Regions from separate parts of the Variovorax sp. LjRoot175 genome, predicted to be linked through region 2. Evidence: predicted binding sites of a transcription regulator. Region 2 holds the regulator's gene; the other holds the start of a gene.
What was found. Region 2 encodes LexA, which represses DNA repair genes until DNA is damaged. Its sites were predicted from a motif close to ACTGTATNNNNATACAGT; they were not measured.
Positions count from the first base shown of each region.

Region 1: ACSQ89_RS10505 (DNA topoisomerase IV subunit B) is a predicted target of LexA. The motif match lies at 7,273-7,290, and genes of this name have one in related genera.

Region 1 covers NZ_CAXURY020000001.1:2,069,211-2,080,695, reverse strand. Annotated here, with positions in the region: gene ACSQ89_RS10530 (MBL fold metallo-hydrolase) at 1-510, shown strand, start outside; gene ACSQ89_RS10525 (hypothetical protein) at 593-778, opposite strand; gene parC (DNA topoisomerase IV subunit A) at 781-3,171, opposite strand; gene ACSQ89_RS10515 (Kelch repeat-containing protein) at 3,223-4,329, opposite strand; gene ACSQ89_RS10510 (lytic transglycosylase domain-containing protein) at 4,336-5,214, opposite strand; gene ACSQ89_RS10505 (DNA topoisomerase IV subunit B) at 5,263-7,239, opposite strand; gene ACSQ89_RS10500 (MFS transporter) at 7,394-8,611, shown strand; gene ACSQ89_RS10495 (hypothetical protein) at 8,623-8,763, shown strand; gene ACSQ89_RS10490 (class I SAM-dependent methyltransferase) at 8,793-9,320, shown strand; gene dapA (4-hydroxy-tetrahydrodipicolinate synthase) at 9,325-10,251, shown strand; gene bamC (outer membrane protein assembly factor BamC) at 10,367-11,446, shown strand; gene ACSQ89_RS10475 (MBL fold metallo-hydrolase) at 11,457-11,485, shown strand, end outside.
Region 2 covers NZ_CAXURY020000001.1:2,532,926-2,544,410, forward strand. Annotated here, with positions in the region: gene ACSQ89_RS12665 (type IV pilus assembly protein FimV) at 1-25, shown strand, start outside; gene ACSQ89_RS12670 (type IV pilus assembly protein FimV) at 127-1,437, shown strand; gene ACSQ89_RS12675 (MFS transporter) at 1,427-2,599, opposite strand; gene ACSQ89_RS12680 (D-2-hydroxyacid dehydrogenase family protein) at 2,596-3,603, opposite strand; gene ACSQ89_RS12685 (hypothetical protein) at 3,723-4,031, opposite strand; gene lexA (transcriptional repressor LexA) at 4,148-4,822, opposite strand; gene ACSQ89_RS12695 (asparaginase) at 4,897-5,892, shown strand; gene ACSQ89_RS12700 (hypothetical protein) at 5,897-6,313, shown strand; gene ACSQ89_RS12705 (DUF6152 family protein) at 6,335-6,808, shown strand; gene adk (adenylate kinase) at 6,809-7,465, opposite strand; gene kdsB (3-deoxy-manno-octulosonate cytidylyltransferase) at 7,589-8,353, opposite strand; gene ACSQ89_RS12720 (Trm112 family protein) at 8,356-8,538, opposite strand; gene lpxK (tetraacyldisaccharide 4'-kinase) at 8,519-9,466, opposite strand; gene ACSQ89_RS12730 (ExbD/TolR family protein) at 9,496-9,921, opposite strand; gene ACSQ89_RS12735 (MotA/TolQ/ExbB proton channel family protein) at 9,927-10,559, opposite strand; gene xseA (exodeoxyribonuclease VII large subunit) at 10,873-11,485, shown strand, end outside.

The DNA.
Region 1 (11,485 bases), 460 kb from region 2:
GCCGAGCGCGTGGCCGAGTTCGACTGGTGGCAGGCCGCGGAGCACGACGGCGTCGGCCTCACGGCGACGCCGGCGCAGCATTTCTCGGGCCGCACGCTGAACGACCGCAACAAGACGCTGTGGGCCTCCTGGGTCATCCAGAGCGGCGGCGAGCGCATCTTCTACAGCGGCGACTCGGGCTACTTCCCCGGCTTCAGGCAGATCGGCGAGCGCTTCGGCGGCTTCGACCTGGCCTTGATGGAAAACGGCGCCTACGACAGCTACTGGCCTTCGGTGCACATGACGCCCGAACAGAGCGTGCAGGCCTTCCAGGACCTGCGCGGCAAGATGCTCTACGTGGTGCACAACAGCACCTTCGACCTGGCCTTCCACACCTGGCGCGACCCGCTGGACCGCATTGCCGACCTCTCGCAGGCGAAGAAGATCGAGCTTGCGACGCCGGAGATCGGCGAGGTGCTGACGGTGGGACGGCCGCGCACGAACGTGCGCTGGTGGGAAAGCCTGAGGTAGGCCCCATCCCAAACCGTTCGTGCTGAGCTTGGCCTGTCCTGAGCCGGTCGAAGGTCGAAGCCGGTACCAGGCATCGACAAGCTCAGCCCGAACGGTTATTGGCCCGCTCTCTCGCGCGCCGCACCTGCCGGCTCTGGCCCGCCTCCGCCGCGCGCCGCTCCCGCTCCCGGCGCGCATCGCGCCGGCGCTTGCCGAGCCAGCGCGCGAGCAGGAAGCTGCAGGCGCAGCTGATGACGAGAACGAAGATGCCGAGGGCGCCGAATTCCATGCTCAGAGCACCCGCACGATGCTCGTCGGCTTGAAGCCGAGATCGGCCGCCTTGCCCTTGCGCGCGCGGCTGGCGCGAGCGTTGTTGAGCGTGCGGATCTCCAGCGTCTCCTCGCGTTCCTTGCCGCCGCGGCCGATACCTTCGATCTTCACGCTGCGCGTGTAGGCCGCGGCGCCGGCGAGCGTGTCCTTGGCGTCGAGGTCGATCAGCATGAGCCCGCGGCCGCCCTTGGGCAGCGCCTTCATCTCGAGGATCTCGAAGGTCAGGATGCGTCCGCCCGTCGAGGCGCAGGCCACGTGCGTCGCCGGCGGCATCGGCTCGGCACCGCTCGCGCCGCCGACCAGCGAGGGCCGGGTGAGCTGCTCGCCCTCGCCCACGTCGACGAAGGCCTTGCCGCCGCGCTGGCGCGACATCATGTTCTCGACCGAGGCGATGAAGCCGTAGCCGCCCGTGTTGGCGAGCAACAGCGCCGCCCCGGGCGGTCCCGCGAAGTAGTGCGCCACGTGCGTGCCGCTGTCGAGATCGATCAGCGTCGTGACCGGCTGGCCGTCGCCGCGCCCGCCCGGCAGCGAGGCCACGGGCACGGTGTAGACGCGCACGGTCTTGTCCTTGGCGGTGCCGAAGACCAGCAAGGTGTCGACCGAACGGCACTCGAAGGCGCCGTAGAGCGCATCGCCGGACTTGAAGCTGTACTCGGGTGCGGCCGCACCCGCGGCGCGCTCGCTGGCCCAGCCCTTCTGCGTGCGGACCCAGCCCTTCTGAGAGACGATCACCGTCACCGGCTCGTCGACCACGCGCACTTCGGCGACGGCGCGCTTCTCGGCCTGGATCAGCGTGCGGCGCGGGTCCTCGAAGCTCTTCGCGTCCTGTTCGATCTCCTTCACCAGCAGGCGGCGCAGCGCCGCCGGGCTCGCGAGGATGTCCTCGAGCTTCTTCTGCTCCTCGCGCAGACCCTTGAGCTCCTGCTCGATCTTGATGGCCTCCAGCCGCGCCAATTGGCGCAGGCGGATCTCGAGGATGTCCTCGGCCTGCCGCTCGCTCAAATCGAAGCGCGCGATCAGCGCCGCTTTCGGATCCTCGGCCGCACGGATGATCGCGATCACCTCGTCGATGTTGAGCAGCACCAGCTGCCGGCCTTCGAGGATGTGGATGCGGTCCTGCACCTTGCCCAGGCGATGGCGCGAGCGCTTCTCGACCGTGATCTCGCGGAAGGCGATCCACTCGTTGAGCATCTGGCGCAGCGACTTCTGCGTCGGCTTGCCGTCGATGCCGACCATCGTGAGATTGATCGGCGAGGAGCTTTCGAGCGAGGTCTGCGCCAGCAGCGTGGTGATGAACTCCTCCTGGCTGATGCGCGAGGTCTTGGGCTCGAACACCAGGCGCACGGCCGCATCCTTGCTCGACTCGTCGCGCACCACGTCGAGCACCGAGAGCACGGCCGCCTTCAGCTGCGTCTGCTCGGCCGTGAGCGCCTTCTTGCCGGCACGGATCTTGGGATTGGTGAGCTCCTCGATCTCTTCCAGCACCTTCTGCGTACTCACGCCCGGCGGCAACTCGTTGACCACCAGCTGCCACTGGCCGCGTGCGAGCTCCTCGATCTTCCAGCGCGCGCGCACCTTGAGCGAGCCGCGGCCGGTGCGATAGGCCTCGGCGATGTCGGCCGCGCCGCTGATGATCTGCGCGCCGCCCGGATAGTCGGGGCCGGGCACCAGCGCGAACAGCTCTTCCTCGCTGAGCTTGCCGTTCGACTTGATCAGCGCCACGCAGGCGTCTGCGATCTCGCGCAGGTTGTGGCTCGGGATCTCGGTGGCCAGGCCGACCGCGATGCCGCTCGCGCCGTTGAGCAGCGTGAAGGGCAGCCGCGCGGGCAGCAGTCGCGGCTCCTCGGTCGAGCCGTCGTAGTTGGGGATGAAATCGACCGTGCCCTCGTCGATCTCGTCGAGCAGCAGGCTGGTGATGCGCGCCAGCCGCGCCTCCGTGTAGCGCATCGCCGCGGCGCCGTCGCCGTCGCGGCTGCCGAAGTTGCCCTGGCCGTCGACCAGCGGATAGCGCTGCGAGAAATCCTGCGCCATGCGCACCAGCGCGTCGTAGGCGGCCTGGTCGCTGTGCGGATGGAAGCGGCCCAGCACGTCGCCGACCACGCGCGCGCTCTTGACCGGCTTGGCACCGACAGTGCCGTTGGCGCCGCCGAAGCCCAGGCCCATGCGCGACATCGAATAAAGAATGCGCCGCTGCACCGGCTTCTGGCCGTCGCTGACGTCGGGCAGCGCGCGGCCCTTGACCACGCTGAGCGCGTATTCGAGGTAGGCGGTCTGCGCGTAGTCGGCCAGCGTGAGGGCGTTGTCGCCTTCGTCGGCAGGGCCTAGGAGATCGAGCGGGGGTTGGGAGTCCATGAAGAAAAGAGAGAAGAAAAAAGAGTTGCAGGCCGTCGCGCGCGAGCGCGCTCAGCCCAGTGTGAATGCCTCGTGCACCGCCGATTGCACGCTGCCGCCCAGCACCGCGCCGCCGCCCGCGACGTAGATCCAGTCGCCGATCACGGCCGCGCCCACCGCATGGCGCGGCGTGGGCATGGGCGCATGGCGCTGCCAGCTGTCGGCCACCGGATCGTAGCTTTCCATCTGGCCGAAGACCCTGGCCAGGCGCGGCACGCCGCCGGCCAGGAAGCCGCCCTCGCCGCCCATGGCATAGAGGCGGCCGCGATAGACCACCAGGCCATGGCCCGAGCGCGCGGTGGGCAGCGGCGCGCGCAACTCCCAGGTGTCGCGCGCCGGCAGATAGACGTGGTGCAGTTCGGTGTTGTATTCGAAGGTGTTGAAGCGCCCGCCGATCACGTGGATCTGGCCGTTGTGCGCAATGCAGCCCACATGGTCGCGCGCGCCGGGCAGCGGTTTGCGCGAGGACCAGCGGTCGGCCTGGGGGTCGTAGACCTCGTGCCAGCCCACGCTGGCGCGTTCGGCCGCGGGCTCGGACGCGCCGCCGATCAGGTGGATGGCGCCACCCTGCACCACAGCGGCCGCGGCGCCTCGCGGGCGCGGCAGCGGCGCGATGGCGGTCCAGCGGTTGGCCGCGATCTCATAGACGTAGGCGTTGGCGTCCGAGCGCCGGTTCTGCTCGACGAAGCCGCCGAGGGCATAGACGCGCCCGCCCTCGGCCGCCACCGCGACGTGGTTGGCGCCGCGCGGCAGCGGCGCGCCGTCGAGCCAGCGGTCGGCGGCCGGATCGTAGATGTGGTGGTAGTCGCGGTTGACCGCGCCTTCGCCGTAGCCCCCGACCACGTGCATGCGGCCTTGCGCGGCCGTGGCCCAGGCCATCTCGCTGCGCGGGATCGGCAGGGCCGCGCGCGGCACCCAGCGGCCCGGCGCGCCGGCCGGCGCCGGGCTGTCGGTGACGCGCTGTGCCTCTTGCTCCGGCGTCATGTGGTGCGGCACGCCGCCCTGCAGCCTGGCGTAGGGTTCGGCCGAGGACGGGGCCACGGGCAGATGGTGCTGCGCGCGCGCCGCACCGGTCGTGGCGGCCAGCGCGGTGGCGAGAACGAAGTTTCGGCGCTGCATCGAGCTTCAGGACAGGGCGGGATCGAGCCGCAGCCCCTGCGGCGGCTCGGGCAGCGAAGGCATCGCGGGCACGCCCCGCGAATCCGGCGGCATGTTGCCGCGGCCCAGCGCACCGCCGCGCGGCGGCGCAAGTTCCATGCGCACGCGCCCCGGCGCCTTGCCGCCGCGGCCTGCGGCCGCCGAAGGCTTGAGATAGGCGTAGAGCTGCAGCACCGTTTTCACGTAGTTCTGCGTCTCGCGGTAGTTCGGTATCTTGTTGCCGGCGCGCTGCACCGCGCCCTCGCCCGCGTTGTAGGCCGCAAGCGCGAGCTCGATGTCGCCGGGGAACATCTCGATCAGGTCGCTCAGGTAGCGCGAGCCGGCAGCGATGTTGATGCGCGGGTCGAACAGCTTCTTCTCGAGCGAGCCGCGCTTGTCGGCCTGCACGCCGTAGCGCTGCGCGGTGGCCGGCATCAATTGCATGAGGCCGAGCGCGCCCTTGGGCGACACGGCCTGCGCATCGAAGCCCGACTCGGTGGCGATCAGGGCCTGCAGCAGTTCGTAGTCGATCGCATGGCGCCTGGCGGCTTCGCGCAACGCTCCCTGCGCGGGCTTGTAGCTGGGCGAGGCCTCGAACAGCGCGAGCAGGGTCTGCGAGGCGCGCGGCACCTTGCCGTCGACCTTGCCGGCGCGTCCGCGCAAAAGCGGACCGATGCCGTCCGCCGTGTCGAAGCTCTGGCCGCCGCGGAAGAACAGCTGGTAGCGCTCGTCGAGCTTTTCGGGCGCGAAATGCGCGACGCCCCGCTCGTCGACGTAGCCAAAGATGTCGGCCGCGTGCGCGAGCGGCTGCGTCATCGACAGCAGCAGGGCCAGCAGCAATGGGAGGAAACGGCCAAGGGTGCGCATGGGGGTCAGAGACGCATTTTCGGCGCGAACGCCTACTGCGTCACGCGCTCAAACATCGACCTCGACATCGTCGGCCCGCAGCTCCATCAACTCGCGTCGCGCCGCGGCCTCGCCCTTGCCCATCAGCTTGGTGATCTCGCCCTGCGTGCCCGAGACGTCGAAGCGGCCCAGGCGCACCTGCAGCAGTCGCCGCGTGTCGGGGTTGAGGGTCGTCTCCCACAGCTGCTCGGCGCTCATTTCGCCCAGGCCCTTGAAGCGGCTGATGCTCCAGGCGCCTTCGCGCACGCCGTCCTTGCGCAGCTTGTCGAGGATGGCGACCAGTTCGCCCTCGTCGAGCGCGTAGACCTTTGAGGCCGGCTTCTTGCCGCGCGCCGGCGCGTCGACGCGGAAGAGCGGCGGCTTGGCGACATACACGTGACCGGTTTCGATCAGTTTCGGGAAATGGCGGAAGAACAGCGTCAGGAGCAGCACCTGGATGTGCGAGCCGTCGACGTCGGCATCGCTCAGGATGCAGACCTTGCCGTAGCGCAGGCCCGACATGTCGGGCGTGTCCTCGGGGCCGTGCGGATCGATGCCGATCGCGACCGAGATGTCATGGATTTCGGTGTTGGCGAAGAGGCGGTCGCGCTCCACTTCCCAGGTGTTGAGCACCTTGCCGCGCAGCGGCAGGATGGCCTGGCTTTCCTTGTCGCGGCCCATCTTGGCGCTGCCGCCGGCCGAATCGCCCTCGACCAGGAACACCTCGTTGTGGGCGATGTCCTTGCTCTCGCAGTCGGTCAGCTTGCCGGGCAGCACGGCCACGCCCGAACCCTTGCGCTTCTCGACCTTCTGGCCGGCCTTCTGGCGTGTCTGCGCGGCCTTGATGGCCAGCTCGGCGAGCTTCCTGCCGTAATCGACGTGCTGGTTGAGCCACAGCTCCAGCGCCGGCCGCACGAAGCTGGACACCAACCGCACGGCGTCGCGCGAATTGAGCCGCTCCTTGATCTGGCCCTGGAACTGCGGATCGAGCACCTTGGCCGAGAGCACGTACGAGGCGCGCGCGAACACGTCCTCCGGCAGCAGCTTCACGCCCTTGGGCAGCAGCGAATGCAGTTCGATGAAGCTCTTGACCGCGTTGAACAGGCCGTCGCGCAGACCGCTCTCATGCGTGCCGCCGGCGCTGGTGGGAATGAGGTTGACGTAGCTCTCACGCACCGGCTGGCCTTCCTCGGTGAAGGCGACGCACCACTCGGCGCCCTCGCCCTCGGCGAAGTTGTCGGCGTTCTTGTCGGCATGGCCCGCGCCTTCGAACAGCGGGATCACCGGGTCGCCGTTGAGCTCCTGCATCAGGTAGTCGCGCAGACCGCCCTTGTAGAGCCACTGCTGCGTTTCCTTGGTCTTCTCGACCACCAACGTGACGGTGACGCCCGGCATCAGCACGGCCTTGCTGCGCAGCAGATGGGTCAGCTCATGGATCGGAAGCTGGGGCGATTCGAAGTACTTGGCGTCCGGCCAGGCGCGCACCGTGGTGCCCTGCTTGCGGTCGCCGCCGTCGTTGGCGCGCACCACCAGCGGCTCGATCACGTCGCCGCCGGAGAACGCGAGCTGCGCTGCCTTGCCTTCGCGAAAGGACTGGACCTCGAGCCGCTTCGACAGCGCATTGGTCACCGACACGCCCACGCCGTGCAGGCCGCCCGAGAAGCTGTAGGCACCGCCCGAGCCCTTGTCGAACTTGCCGCCCGCGTGCAACCGGGTGAACACCAGTTCGACCACCGGCGCCTTTTCTTCAGGATGCAGGCCGAAGGGGATGCCGCGGCCATCGTCCTCGACGCTGACCGAGCCGTCCGCGTGCAGCGTGACCTTGATCTTCTTGCCGTAGCCCGCGAGCGCCTCGTCGGCGGCGTTGTCCAGCACTTCCTGGATGATGTGCAGCGGGTTGTCCGTGCGGGTGTACATGCCCGGTCGCTGCTTGACGGGCTCGAGGCCCTTGAGAACGCGGATCGAGCCTTCCGAATAGGCCGGGGGAGTCTTGCTTAGGGTCGCCATGGGGGCGGATTGTATGCGTGGCCCGGCGAAAACCCTGTATGGACATACAGAAGCCCTCTGATGCCGCCGCCGCATCAGCGCGGCCCGAAAATATCAACAATCCCCGTCGCCGCCGTGCCATGCGGCTGCTCCGGCTTTGGATACATTGCCTGGAATGAATTCCACCCTCAAGCCGCTGTCGCTCAAGCAAGTCCTGTTTTGCGGCGCCATGATCGTCACCCTCTCCATGGGCATCCGCCACGGCTTCGGCCTCTGGCTGCAGCCGATCACGCAGGAACAGGGCTGGTCGCGCCAAGGCTTCTCGCTCGCGATCGCGATCCAGAACCTGTCCTGGGGCGTCATCGGCGTCTTCGCCGGCATGCTGGCCGACAAGCTGGGCGCCTTTCGCGTGCTGGTGATGGGCGCGGTGTTCTACGCCCTGGGCCTCGCGGGCATGGCGCTCTCGCCCACGCCGCTGCTCTTCGCGCTGACGGCCGGCGTGCTGATCGGCGCCGCGCAGGCCGGCACCACCTACGCCGTGATCTACGGCGTGATCGGCCGCCAGATTCCGGTGAAGCGGCGCTCCTGGGCCATGGGAGTGGCCGCCGCGGCCGGCTCCTTCGGGCAGTTCCTCATGGTGCCGGTCGAGGGCCACCTGATCGCGGGCTTCGGCTGGCACACGGCCCTGCTGGTGCTGGCGCTCATGGTGCTCCTGATCGTGCCGCTCGCTTTCGGCCTGCGCGAGCCGCGTGTCGGCCACGCAGCCGTCGCGCACCGCGACCAGACCATCCTGCAGGCGGTGCACGAGGCCTTCAAGTACCAGAGCTTCGTGCTGCTGATGGCGGGCTATTTCGTCTGCGGCTTCCAGTTGGCGTTCGTCGGCGTGCACATGCCGAGCTACCTGCGCGACAAGGGGCTGTCGCCCGAGGTGGCGAGCTATGCGCTGGCGCTGGTCGGCCTGTTCAATGTCTTCGGCACCTACGTCGCAGGCTCGCTCGGGGCCCGGCTGGCCAAGCGCAAGCTGCTGGCCGCCATCTACTTCGGCCGTGCGGCGGCGATCGCGATCTTCCTGCTGACGCCGATCACGCCGCTCACGGTGTACGTGTTCGCGAGCGTGATGGGCTTCCTGTGGTTGTCGACCGTGCCGCTGACCAGCGGCATCGTGGCCCAGATCTTCGGCGTGGCGCACCTGTCGATGCTGGGCGGCTTCGTGTTCCTGAGCCACCAGGTCGGCTCCTTCCTCGGCGTCTGGCTCGGCGGCTATCTCTACGACAGCACCGGCAGCTACGACATCGTCTGGTACCTCGCAATCGCGCTCGGCGTGTTCGCGGCGCTGGTCAACCTGCCGGTCAAGGAAGGCGCGATCGCGCGCCCGGTTCCGCAGCCGGCCTGAGATCCTTCGCCATGCGCCCCAACACACGCCATCGCCTCGTGCAAGCCGGCTGGCTGGGCGCGGCGGTGCTGGCGCTGCTGGGCGTGTTCGCGCTTTACACGCGCCCCGGCTTCCTCGTGACGCTGGTGGACCAGATCTGGGCCTGCTTCTGAGCCACGACCTCCCGCCCTCCCCCTGGATCGTGCGCTGGTCGCACCTGCTGGCGCCCGGCGCCGCCGTGCTCGACGTGGCCTGCGGCGCGGGGCGGCACATGCGCTGGTTCGCCGAGCGCGGGCATCCGGTGACGGGCGTGGACCGGTCGCCGGAAGCCATCGCTTCGGCGGCCGAGTTCGGGCAGGCTGTGCTGGCCGACATCGAGTCCGGGCCCTGGCCCCTTGGCGGCCGGGTATTCGGGGCGGTGATCGTCACCAACTACCTCTGGCGGCCGCGCCTGCCCGACATCGTCGCCGCGGTCGCGCCCGGCGGCGTGCTGCTCTACGAAACCTTCGCCGCGGGCAACGAGACCGTGGGCAAGCCCTCGCGGCCCGATTTCCTGCTGCAGCCGGGCGAACTGCTCGGCGCCTGCGCGGGCCTGCGGGTCGTGGCTTACGAGGATGGCTTCCTGGCACAGCCGGAGCGCTTTATGCAGCGGATCGCGGCCGTCCGGCCCGCCATCCACTCGCCCGGAACGCCGCCGCGCTACCCGCTCCGAGGGCCCGCCGCCAGTTAGTAGAATGTCTGCTTTTCGTCCACCGACAAAAGAGACCCCCTTGGAGCAACTGACAGGCAGCATCGTCGCGCTCGTCACGCCGATGCATGACGACGGCAGTGTCGACTATCCCGCCCTGCGCCGGCTGATCGACTGGCACATCGACGAAGGCACCGATTGCCTCGGCGTGGTCGGCACCACCGGCGAGTCGCCGACGGTCGACGTCGAGGAGCATTGCGAGATCATCCGCGTCGCGGTCGAACAGGCCAAGGGCCGCGTTCCCGTGATGGCCGGCTGCGGCGCCAATTCCACCAAGGAAGCGATCGAACTCGCCAGGTTCGCCAAGGGCGTGGGCGCCGACTCGCAATTGCAGGTGGTGCCCTACTACAACAAGCCGACGCAGGAAGGCCAGTACCTGCACTTCAAGGCGATCGCCGAGGCCGTGGGCGATCTGCCCATCGTGCTCTACAACGTGCCCGGCCGCACGGTGGCCGATATAGCGCACGACACCGTGCTGCGCCTGGCGCAGGTGCCCGGCATCGTCGGCATCAAGGAAGCCACCGGCAACATCGAACGCGCGCAGTGGCTGATCCGCGATCTGCCGAAGAATTTCGCGGTGTATTCGGGCGACGATCCGACCGCCGTCGCGCTGATGCTGTGCGGCGGCCAGGGCAACATCAGCGTCACGGCCAACGTGGCGCCGCGCAAGATGCACGAGCTTTGCATGGCCGCGATCGCCGGCGACACCCGGCGCGCGATGCAGATCCAGTTCGAGCTGATGCCGCTGCATCGCCATCTGTTCGTCGAACCGAATCCGATCCCGGTCAAGTGGGCCATGGCCCGGCTCGGCCTGTGCGGCGGTGCACTGCGCCTGCCGCTCACCGAGCTCGCCGAAGCGAGCCGTCCGGTGGTCGAGTCCGCGCTGCGCGCCAGCGGCTTGCTCAAGGACTGATTCCATCCGCACCGCCCTTCGCGAACGCCGGCAACCTTTTGCGCAGCCGGCGCTCTGACACAGCGGGACGCTGCTGCCCATCGATTGAGCTAAACATTCCACAAGGAAGACGACGTTGAAAACCATTTCGCGATTCGCACTGCTGGCCCTGATCGCCAGCCTCGCCGCCTGCTCGGTCCTCGAGAGCGACAAGATCGATTACAAGAGCGCCGGCAAGGCACCCACGCTCGAAGTGCCGCCCGATCTCACGCAGCTCTCGCGCGAGAACCGCTACGCGGTGCCCGGCGGCGCGGTGACGGCCAGCGGCTACCAGGCCGGCATTGCCAACGCGCCCAGCATCCCGACGGCCGTCGGCAACATCGGCGACGTTCGCATGGAGCGCTCGGGTTCGCAGCGCTGGATCGTCGTCAACCGCTCGCCCGACCAGCTCTGGGAGCCGGTGCGCGACTTCTGGCAGGAGAACGGCTTCCTGCTCACCACCGATCAGCGCAACCTCGGCATCATGGAGACCGACTGGGCCGAGAACCGTGCCAAGCTGCCGCAGGACGTCATCCGCGGCACGCTCGGCAAGCTGGTCGATTCGGTCTATTCCACCGGCGAACTCGATCGCTTCCGCACCCGCCTCGAGCGCACGCCCAACGGCACCGAGATCTTCGTGAGCCACCGCGGCATGGAAGAGGTCTACAACACCGCGCGCAAGGACCAGACGGTCTGGCAGCCGCGCGCCACCGACCCCGAGCTCGAAACCGAATTCCTGCGCCGCCTGATGGTGAAGCTGGGCGTTTCGCAGGAGCAGTCGAAGCTGCTCGCCGCGACCAGCGCACCCGCGCGCACCGCCAGCGTCGCCAACGTCGGTGGCCAGCCGGTGGTGCAGATCAACGAGAACTTCGAGCGGGCATGGCGCCGAGTCGGCCTCGCGCTGGACCGCACCGGCTTCACGGTCGAAGACCGCGACCGCAGCGCCGGCACCTACTTCGTGCGCTACGTGGCGCCCAACCCGGACAAGAAGGAGCCCGGCTTCTTCGGCAAGCTGTTCAGCAGCTCGGGCAAGGCCGAGGCGCCGCTCAAGTACCGCATCATGGTCAAGGGCCAGGGCGATGCCAGCACGGTGGCGGTACTCAACGAAAGCGGCGCGCCCGAAACCTCGGCGAATGCACAACGCATCGTGCAGGTCATCGCGGACGACCTGAAGTAGGTCTTCTCGAATGCTGCGCTTCCGCAGTCTGGGCAGCGG
Region 2 (11,485 bases):
GGCCTCAAGACAAGCCCGCAACTGACGCTGCCGGCCAGCGAAGACCTCGCGCGCCGCGCCGCGGCCGCCGCCGAGTGGCGCGCGCTCAACATCGACCCCGAAGCGGCGCAGCGCGAGGCCCAACGCATGCAAGCGCTGGAAGCCACGCTGGCCGCGCTGCGCGAGCAGACGGCGCAGAACCAGCGCACCTTGCTCGAGATGCGCAGCGAGCTCGCGCAGGCGCACGACAGCCGCTATCGCAATCCACTGGTCTACGCGCTGATCGCCCTGTTGCTGATCGCGCTGGTGGCGATCGTGCTGCTGTGGCGCATGGCGCGCCGAGCCGCAGCGCCGGCCTGGTGGGGCGAGACGCCGTCGAAGGGCGAGGGCGGTCCCACGCGGCCGAGTTCCTTGCGCGCACTGCTCGACGAGGAGCCGGACGTCGACTCCGTACCGCCGCCGCGGCGCAGCGCGAACGCCACCAGCTTCGGCGCGGCGACCTTTGCAGCCCTGGAGCCCGACGACGACAGCGGCTTCGGCGAATCCGAACCCCAGCCGGCACGCACGCCCGATGGCGCGCCGGTGCGGCCGGTCAACACCGAAGAGCTGTTCGACGTGCAGCAGCAGTCGGACTTCTTCCTTTCGCTCGGCCAGCACGACCAGGCAATCGCGGTGCTGCGCGAACACATCGCCACCAATCCCGGCACCAGCGCGTTGGCCTACCTGGACCTGCTGCGGATTTTTCATTCGCTGGGGCGCAAGGAGGACTATGCGCGCCTGGCGGAGGAATTCGAACGGGCCTTCAACGCCGACGTCCCGGCGTTCGAGAATTTCAACGAGACGGGCAAGGGTCTCGAACACTATCGCAGCACCCTCGCGCGCATCGAATCGCAGTGGCCTGCGCCGGGCACCCTGGCGCTGATCGAGGAGCTGATATTCCGCAAGCCCGGCGCGCACGAGGACGAGGCCTTCGACCTGGCGGCCTACCAGGAGCTGCTGCTGCTCTATTCCGTGGCCAAGGAAGTGATCGATCCGAACAGCGCACCGCCTGCGCCCGTCACGCCGCACTCCTTCGTCGATACCTTCGGCCACGACCAGCTGGCCACGACGCCTGCGCCGCTCGATCGCGAGAGCGCGCCCGAGGCCGTCGAGTACGCCCCGACGCTGCCCCCCTCGATCTACGGCGCCATCGACGATCACCTGCACCATGAGACTGTGCTGGTGCCGGATGCGCCGCTTCCGGCGCCTCCCGCAGGCGCCGCACCGTTGCCGCGCGCCAAGCCCGACATCGACCTGGACCTCGCCGAATTCGACAAGACGGCCTTCGAAACCATGCGAGCGCCGATCGAAACGCCGAAGCCGCCGCCCGCACCGTCCAGCGATCCCCACGTGATCGATTTCGAGCTCTTCGATCCGGCCACCGAGGCGGAGATAGCTCCCAAGCCGGTCAAGCGCTGAACGCCGGGGCGCGGCGTTGCGCCCGGTCGACGGCCAGGCTGAGCGCCAGCGCGCAGAGCACCATCGCCAGGCCCGCCCAGCTCATCCAGGCGATCGCGTCATGGGCCAGCAGCCAGCCTCCGGCTGCGGCACCCACCGCTTGCCCCACGTAGATGCCGGAACTGTTGAGCGCCACCGAGCCCGGCGCGAGCGCGGGCGCCATCGAGACCAGGCGTGCCTGCTGAGCCGAGTTGGTGGCGAAGCAGCCGAAGCCCCAGGGCACGATGATCAGCGCCAGCCCCGCGAGCGTCACGCCCAGGGGCCACAGAAGAAGGCTCAGCGCGATCAGCGAGGTCGTGAGCAGCACCGTCTGCGAGGCGCCCATGCGGTCGATGTACCGGCTCACGAGCATGTTGCCGAGCAGGCCGCAGACGCCGAACCAGCCCCACATCAGGCCCAGTGCCGTGGCGTCCGCGCCCAGCACTTGCTTGAGGACGGGTGCGAAGTAGCTGAACAGAACGAACTGGCCCGCGCCTTGCAGCGCGGTGACGGAGACGACGCCCATCAGCAGCGGACTCTTGAGCACCTGGGCCCAGGCCGCGCGCGACAGCGCGGCCGGCCGGATGCCCGATGGGAGCTTGCGCCAGATCCAGGCTGCGCTGAGGATCGACAGGAGCGCGATCGTCGCGAACGCGGTGCGCCAGCCGAAATGACCGCCGATCAGCGTGCCGAGCGGAAGGCCCAGCACCGAGGCCATGGACCATCCCAGAAAAACGAAGGTGACGGCGCGGCCCCGCTGCTCGAGCGGCACCAGCAGACCCACGCAGGCGGCCGCCTGCGGCGTGAAGATCGCGGGCGCGACGACCGTCAGCATGCGCACCACCAGCAGCCCGCCGAAGTTCGGCATCAGCGTCGCGAGAAGATGCCCTGCCGCATACCACAGCATGGTGCAGGCGAGCAGCACCCGGCGGTCCCAGCCCGCGACCACGGCCGCCAGCAAGGGAGCGCCGAGGCACATCACGACGGCCGCCGCGGTGATCAACTGGCCGGCGGTAGCCGCGCTGACTTGCAGCGAGGTGCTGAGTTCGTTGAGCGTGCCGGGCACCACCATCACGCCCGTCCCGATCACGAAGTTGCCCGCCAGCAGGGCCCACAAAGCTGCCGGCAGAGCAGGCTGCTTCAACGGCGGACCTGCAGTGCGCCCGGATTCACGATGTTGGTCGGGTTGCCCTTGATGAAGCTGACGACGTTGTCGAAGGCCTGGCCGAAGTACATCTCGTAGCTGTCCTGCTCGACGTAGCCGATGTGCGGGGTGCAGATGCAGTTCTCCAGGCGCAGCAGCGCATGGCCTTGCAGCGGCGGCTCGCTCTCGAACACGTCGACGGCTGCCAGCCCGGGCCGGCCGCGGTTGAGGGCCGCGAGCAGCGCGTCCTGTTCGACCAGCTCGGCGCGCGAGGTGTTGACGAACAGTGCGGTGGGCTTCATGCGCGACAGATCCTCGAGGGTGACCAGGCCCCGTGTTTCCTCCGTCAGCCGCAGATGGATCGACAGCACGTCGGCCACGCTGAAAAAGACGTCCCGGTTCGGTGCCACCTGAAAGCCGTCGGACCGTGCCCTGGCGCAGCTCTCTTCGCGGCCCCAGATCACCACCTGCATGCCGAAGGCCTGCCCATAGCGTGCGACCAGCTGGCCGATGCGCCCATAGCCCCAGATGCAAAGCGTCTTGCCCTTGAGCACCGAGCCGAGCCCGAAATTGGGAGGCATCGAAGCCGACTTGAGCCCCGACTGCTGCCAAGCGCCATGCTTGAGGTTGCTGATGTACTGCGGCAAGCGGCGCATCGCCGTCATGATCAGTGCCCAGGTGAGTTCGGCCGGCGCCAGCGGCGAGCCCGTGCCTTCGGCCACCGCGATGCCTTGCTCGGTGCACGCATGCACGTCGATGTGGCTGCCGACCCGGCCGGTCTGCGAGATGAGCTTGAGCTTGGGGAGCTTCTCGATCAGCTGGCGAGAGATCTGTGTGCGTTCACGGATCAGCACGATCACGTCGGCATCCTTGAGCCGCACCGAGAGCTGCCCGATGCCTTTGACCGTGTTGGTGTAGACCTTGGCCGCGTACGCGTCGAGCTTGGAAGCGCAGCGCAGCTTGCGCACCGCGTCCTGGTAGTCGTCGAGGATCACAATGTTCATGGCATGCCATTGTGCCTCGCACCATCCGCGTACTCCGTGCCCTGCGTTCCACAGGCGCACGCTGCCCGGGGATAACCCAGGCTCGGTTCGGCTTCAATTGCCGATCGGCATCGCCTCGCTCAATGCAGGCGGCTGGCGCGCGGCACGGTGTCCGCCGCTTCCAGGGCGGCCAGCCGATCGAGTTCGGCGCAGACGTCCGCCATGCGGCCCGAGATCACGACGCGGCCCGCGTTCTGGCCGGGGCGCTGCGCATCGACCGTGCGCACCACGCGCAGGGGACGCGTCGGCGCGGGTGCAGAGGCACAGCTGGGCCGAATGCCGACATAGCGAAGGCCGGACGAACGCCTGCGGCGCGAAGGCATCCAGCGATCGGCCAGCGATTGCAGCGGCATGAACAGATCAGCAAGGCTGAGAAGAGCGATTCCCATGTGAACTCCAGAAAAGTCAGAGGTTGAACACAGGCAGGATTGCTTTCATCGGCTGCTACAGGGTGATGGCCCTCGGCCATACGCCCGCCACCTGTCGCGGCCGGGGTTTGGACCCCCTACATGAGCATCGTGTTGCGGATCAGGCCTACGGCCAAGCCTTCGATCTCGAAAGGCTCGCCGGGCTGAACGACGATGGTGGGGTAGTCGGGGTTTTCGGCATGCAGCTCGATGACCTGCTTGTTGCGCTTGAGGCGCTTGACCGTGACTTCGTCGCCCAGCCGGGCCACCACGATCTGGCCGTTGCGGGCTTCCTTGGTGGCTTGCACCGCCAGCAGGTCGCCATCCATGATGCCGGCGTCGCGCATGGACATGCCACGCACCTTGAGCAGGTAGTCGGGCTGGCGCTGGAACAGGGTGTTCTCGACGTAGTAGGTCTGGTCGACGTGCTCCTGCGCGAGGATGGGCGAGCCTGCAGCCACACGGCCGATCAGCGGCAGCGCGAGCTGGGCCATGCCGGGCAGCGACAGGGAGAATTGGTTGTTGCGCGATTCGTTCAGCGAGCGCAGTGCGTCGCCCTTGAGGCGGATGCCGCGCGAGGTGCCGCTCACGAGTTCGATCACGCCTTTGCGTGCCAGGGCCTGCAAATGTTCTTCGGCCGCATTGGCCGACTTGAAGCCCAGTTCGGCGGCGATCTCGGCACGCGTGGGCGGGGCGCCGGTGTGTGCGATGGCGCTCTGGATCAAGTCCAGAATCTGCTGCTGGCGGGCGGTAAGCTTGACGGCGAACTGCATTGATGACTCCTTGCGGCACTGGCTGAATATCCAGTACCTGTATTTTTAACCAGTTTCCGGGAGTTTGGCAAGACATGGTCGATACCCTTCGAGAAGGCAAGCGCCGCGTGATCGTTCTGGGCACCGGCGGCACCATCGCCGGCCGCGCTACGGCGGCCGGCGACAACATCGGCTACACGGCCGGGCAAGTAGGCGTGACGGAACTGCTGGGCGGCATCGAGGCGCCCGAAGGCATCGCACTCGCGGCCGAGCAAGTGGCGCAGATTGACAGCAAGGACATGAGCTTTGCGATCTGGCGTACGCTGGCCGAGCGCTGCGCCCATTGGCTCGCCGAGCCCGACGTAGCGGGCCTCGTCATCACCCATGGCACCGACACGCTGGAGGAAACAGCCTTCTTCCTGCAGTCGGTGCTGGCTCCGTCGAAGCCGGTGGTCCTGACCTGCGCGATGCGGCCCGCGACCGCGCTGTCGCCAGACGGCCCGCAGAACGTGCGCGATGCGATTGCGGTCGCGTCCAGCCCCGGCGCGCTGGGCGTGGTGGCCGTCTGCGCGGGCACGGTGCACAGCGCCTTCGACGTCCAGAAGGTCCACACCTACCGGCTCGACGCCTTCGACTCCGGCGATGCGGGACCGGTGGCCTATGTGGAGGAGGGCGCGGTGCGCGGCCTCCGAAGCTGGCCGGTATCGCCGCAACAAGATGCGCGCGAGCTCTTCGAACGGATGACGAATGCCGCCCGATGGCCCCATGTGGAAATCGTGATGAGTCATGCGGAGGCGCGCGGCAGCCTGATCGACACACTGATTCGCGAGCGCCAGTCCGGCGCCGCCGAGCCGGTAGAGGGCCTGGTGCTCGCGGCCACCGGCAACGGCACCTTGCACCTTGCGCTGGAAGAAGCCGCGCTGCGGGCGCAGGCTGCCGGCATCGCGGTCGTGCGCGCCACGCGATGCACGCAGGGCCGCATCCTGCCGGCGCCGAATGCACTCTTGCGTGACGCGGGCGCACTGACTCCCGTCAAGGCGCGCATCGCGCTGGTGCTGGAGCTGATGGCAGATCAGCCGGCCGCCGATTGAGGCCATGTTCGGCGCTCTGCAATCGCACTCGTGGGCCTATCCGGCGCTGGAGGCGGTGCACATCATCGGCATCGCACTCCTGCTCGGCAATCTCGTGGCGCTCGAGCTGCGGGTGTTCGGACGTGCGGCTGCCTTGCCGGTGCGGGCGATGGCCAGGCTGTCGCTGTCGATCGCGCTCTGCGGCTTCACGCTGGCGGCGGCCAGCGGCTCGCTGATGTTCGCGACCCAGCCGGCCGAACTGCTCGCCAACCGGGCCTTCGTGATCAAGATGGGATTGTTGCTGGCCGCCGGATGCAACGCGGGCTGGTTCCACGCGCGAAGGTCCTTGCGCAAACTCGATGCGCTGGCGCGGGTACAGATGTTGTTGTCCACTGCGATCTGGCTGGCCGTCGTGTTCTGCGGCCGCTGGATCGCGTACTGAAGAGAAGAAGGAGTTCTTCCGATGAAACGTCGCAGCATCGTCGTCGCCGCCGCATCCCTTCCCGTCGCCACCCCGTTCGCCTGGGCACACCACGGCTGGAGCAGCTTCGACCAGGAGCGTCCGCTCTACCTGGAAGGAAAGGTCGTGCGCGCGCGTTGGCAGAACCCGCATGCCGAGCTGGTGATCGAGGTTCCGCCGGGTCTCAAGGTGCCGGCAGACCTCGCAACGCGACAGCCGCCCGCGCAGAGCGCGCCGATCGATGGCCCCGGGCTTCTTGCCAAGGCGACCGCGCCGCGCCGCGCCGATCGCCAGTGGACGCTCGAACTCGCGCCGCTGACGCGAATGGAGGCCTGGAAGGTTTCGGAGATCAAGTCCGGCGCGACCATCTCGGCAGTGGGCTTCACCTTCAAGGAAGAAAAGGGCGAGCCGGTGATGCGCGTCGAATACCTGTTCGCCGACGGCAAGGTCTACGGGCTGCGCTCCAGCCCGGCCTGATCAGCTGCCGAGGGCGCCCAGCGCGCGCTGAGTGATCTCGTCGACCGTGCCGACGCCGCTGATGGCGCGGTACTTCGGCGCTGCGGCCGGGTCCGCCTTGGCCCAGGCCGAGTAGTAGTCGACCAACGGCCGGGTCTGCTGGCTGTAGACCTCGAGCCGCTTGCGCACGGTTTCTTCCTTGTCGTCCTCGCGCTGGATCAGGTCTTCGCCCGTGAGGTCGTCCTTGCCTTCGGTCTTCGGCGGGTTGAACTTGACGTGGTAGATGCGCCCCGACGCCGGATGCGAGCGGCGCCCGCTCATGCGTTCGATGATGTCGGCAAAAGGCACGTCGATCTCGAGCACGTAGTCGATCTTGACGCCCGCCGAGCGCATGGCCTCGGCTTGCGGAATGGTGCGCGGGAAGCCGTCGAACAGAAAGCCCTGGGTGCAGTCCGGCAACGCGATGCGTTCCTTGACGAGGTTGATGATCAGGTCGTCGCTCACCAGGGCGCCGGCATCCATCACGGCCTTGGCCTGGAGCCCGAGCGGTGTGCCGGCCTTGACGGCGGCGCGCAGCATGTCGCCGGTCGAGATTTGAGGAATGCCGTATTTCTGGCAAATGAAGGCTGCCTGCGTGCCTTTGCCTGCCCCGGGGGCGCCCAACAAAATCAGTCTCATGGTGTCCTCGGACGGTTCTTCGATTTCTGTCGCGCCATGCGTTTCACGAGGGAGATCGCAGGGCGGAGTTGCATCGAGGATAGCACGCGCTCCGCGCCCGACTTGGCCTGCGCGGGGACGAAATCAGGCGTTGGAGAGCAGTGCGCGGACGCGTTCCAGATCTTCCGGCGTGTCGATGCCCGGCCCGGGCGCATGGGCGCTCACGTGCACGGCGATGCGGTGCCCGTGCCACAGTGCGCGCAGCTGCTCCAGTGCCTCCGTGGCTTCGACCGGTGCCGGCGGCAGGCTGGGAAACTGCCGTACGAAGCCGGCGCGGTAGCCGTAGATGCCGATATGGCGCAGCGCTGCGGGTGACTGCGGCAGCGCCGTCACGCCGCCTTTCGCGAAGCCGTCGCGCCACCAGGGAATCGGTGCGCGACTGAAGTAGAGCGCGTTGCCCTGTGCGTCGAGCACGGCTTTCACGACGTTCGGATTGAGGAAATCTTCGAGGGATTCGATCGCGTGCGCGGCCGTGCTCATCGCTGCGTCGGGATGCGAGGCCAGCGTGTGGGCCACGGCGTCGATCAATGCCGGGTCGATCAGCGGCTCGTCGCCCTGGACGTTAACCACGATCGCATCGTCGGCCAGACCGAGCTGCGCGCAGGCCTCGGCGAGGCGATCGCTGCCGCTCGCGTGGTCGGTGCGCGTGAGCAGGGCCTGGACACCGTGTGCCTCGCAAGCGGCGACGATGCGCGCGTCGTCGGCGGCCACCACCACGCGCTCGGCGCTCGATTGCAGGGCGCGCTGTGCGACGCGCACCACCATCGGCAGGCCGGCAATGTCGGCCAGGGGCTTGTCGGGCAATCGTGTGGACGCGAGCCGAGCCGGGATCAGGACGGCGAAAGGCAAGGTCAAAGTCCCAGCTCTTCGTCGGAAAGCGTGCGCGCCTCGGTTTCGAGCAGCACCGGGATGCCATCGCGCACCGGGTAGGCGAGGCGGGCGCTGCGCGAGGCGAGTTCCTGCTTCTCGGCATTCCACGTGAGCGGCCCCTTGGTCACGGGGCAGACGAGCAGTTCAAGCAGCTTGGTGTCCATCGAGCGATGATAGCTTTGCGTCGAGCGCTTCGAAGAAGGACGGCTCGGGTTCGAACACCAGCGGCAGCGCCAGCGCGTCGGGGGCTCGGCGCCACAGCTTGACCGCGTCCTTCTCGGTGCAGATCAGCGTGTAGGCGCTGCCGGGCGGCGGGGTCCAGTCGCTGAAATCGTGGTGATCCGGCAATGCAATGCACTGCTGCGGTACCAGGGCGCGTTCGTGCAGCATCTGGAAGAAAGCCTCGGGCTTTGCAATCGCGGCAACCGCGACCAGCGCCCGGCCGGCCAGGGATGCGAGCGGGACCGGCGTGCCATCGAGGCGCAGCGCATGGTCGGCCAGCGCACGTCGTGCCGTGAAGCCGGCGAAGGCGGGTCGCGCGCCGGTGTGGATCACCAGGTCGCAGCGGCGCGGCCAATGCTCGCGCAGGGGGCCGGCCGGCAGCAGCCAGCCATTGCCCGTTCCGCGGTCGTCGAAGACGCAGATCTCGAGGTCGCGCGCCAGCGCAAGGTGCTGCAGGCCATCGTCGCTCACGATGAGCTGCGTGTCCGGGTGAAGAGCGAGCAGGGCACGCGCCGCTTCGGCACGCCGCCGCGCCACGAAGACCGGCACCGCGGTCGAGCGGCGAATCAGCGCCGGCTCATCGCCGACCTCGCGCGGATCGCTGTCGTCCTGTACCGCGCGGCAATCGTCGGTCGCTCGCCCGTAGCCGCGCGATACCACGCCGACCTTCATTCCGCGGGCTTGGAGGTGTCGCACGACCGCCATCACGACAGGCGTCTTGCCGGAACCGCCGGCGATGACGTTGCCGACCACGATCACCGGCACGCCGACGCGCTCGGTCTGAAGGATGCCTCGGCGATAGAGCGCGCGCCGGATTGCGGCCAAAGCGCCATAGAGCAGCGAGAGAGGCCACAGCAGCCGCGCGAGCATTCCGCGCTGAAGCCAGGCCCGCTGCAGCACTAGCGTCCCGCCTGCGCGGCCGACTGCGTGGCGAAGGTGATTTGCATGAGGCCCGCGCGCCGCGCGCCTTCCATCACCGTGATCACAGACTGATGGGCGGCGCTGGCGTCGGCGCTGATGATCACGACGCTGTCCTTGCCGCCGTTCGCCGCGGCGCTCAGCGCTGCGGCCACCGTCTCCACGCTGCGGTCGGGCAAATGGGTCTTGTTGATCGAATAGCGTCCGTCGGCGGAGACGGCGACGATCACTTCCTTCGGATAGTCGCGCTGGGCCTCCACGTCGGCCACCGGAAGGCGCAACTGCATCTCGGTGAACTTGCTGTAGGTGGTCGAGAGCATCAGGAAGATCAGCACGACCAGCAGCACGTCGATGAACGGGATCAGGTTGATCTCCGGCTCCTCGCGCGAGCCGTGGCTGAAATGCATTCGTTTCATGATCGCAGGGTGTTCAGGTGACGCGCAAAACGTTCGCCGGCGAGCTCCAGGTTCAGCAGGTACTCGTCGACCCGGCTGCGGAAATAGCGCCAGAAGATCAGAGCCGGGATCGCCACGATCAGCCCGAAGGCCGTGTTGTAGAGCGCCACGGAGATGCCGTGCGCCAGCTGCGCCGGGTTGCCGGTGCCGACCGCGCCGCTGCTGGGCGACTGGGAGCCGAAGATCTCGATCATGCCGATCACCGTGCCCAGCAGCCCGAGCAGCGGGGCCGCCGACGCGATGGTTGCGAGCGCCGGCAGGTAGCGTTCGAGTCGATGCGCGACCACGCGTCCGGCCGATTCCATCGACGCGCGCAGGTCGTCTTCGGTCGAAAGGGGGTTGGAGTTCAAAGTGCGGAAGCCGGCGGCCAGCACCTCGCCGAGCCCCGAGTTTCTTTCCAGCTTGGTCACCACGTCCGGGCCCGGGACCGCAGCGCGCGAGACCGTGATGGCCTCGTCGAGGAGTTTGGGCGGCAGGACCTTGGAGGTCTTCAGGCTGGTGAATCTCTCGATGACGAGCGCGAGCGCAATCACCGAACAAGCGAGCAGCGGCCAGATCGGCCAGCCCGCAGCAACTATGATCGAAAACAAGTATTCCTCCGGCCCCGTGGACTGCAAATGCGCGGCGATTATCCACCGGCGCGAAGCATTGTTCCGATTTGTATTCGCTGTAGGTTCAGACGCACAGTTTCTGTGGATAACTTTGTGGCTAACCCGCGGAGCAACTCATCTGGAGCCACACGCGGCGGGCTTTCCGCTGGATCGACTGAATTTTGAGCAGCACTTTTTTCAATCAAATCAATGGCTTGTACGTGGAGTCGTGGGTGTTGTGCGGATGCCTCGTGCGGCCGGGAGACCGCCGCCGCGCTTGTGGACGACTGTTCATCTGTAACACCGCCTCGACATGAGCGAGCGTGAAGCAATTCCGGCGGGACCGCGGGTCTGGGCCGTGGGCGCACTGTGTCGCGCCGTGGCCGATGCGCTCGATGCGCGCTTCAATCCGGTCGCGGTGCGCGGCGAGATTTCCGGCTTCTCGCGTGCGGCCAGCGGCCATTGCTACTTTGCACTGAAAGACGAATCCGGCCAGTTGCGGTGCGCCATGTTCCGGCGCGCCGCAGGCCTGCTCGATTTCTCGCCGCGCGATGGCGACCAGGTCGAGGTGCGCGGCCGATTGGCGGTGTACGAGCCGCGCGGCGACCTTCAACTGGTGGTCGAAAGCCTGCGTCGAGCCGGGCAGGGCGCGCTGTTCGAGCAGTTCCTGCAGCGCAAGGCGAAGCTGGAGGCCGAGGGCCTTTTCGATCCTGCCCGCAAGCGGCCGCTTCCGGCCATGCCACGCGCGATCGGTGTCGTGACCTCGCTCGGCGCGGCAGCCTTGCACGACGTCGTCAGCGCATTGCGCCGCCGCGTGCCGCACATTCCTGTGGTGCTGGCGCCGGCCGCGGTGCAGGGCGCCGGTGCGCCGGCGGAGCTGGTGCGCTCGCTGCAGTCGCTCTACGCGCTGCAGCCGACGGTCGACT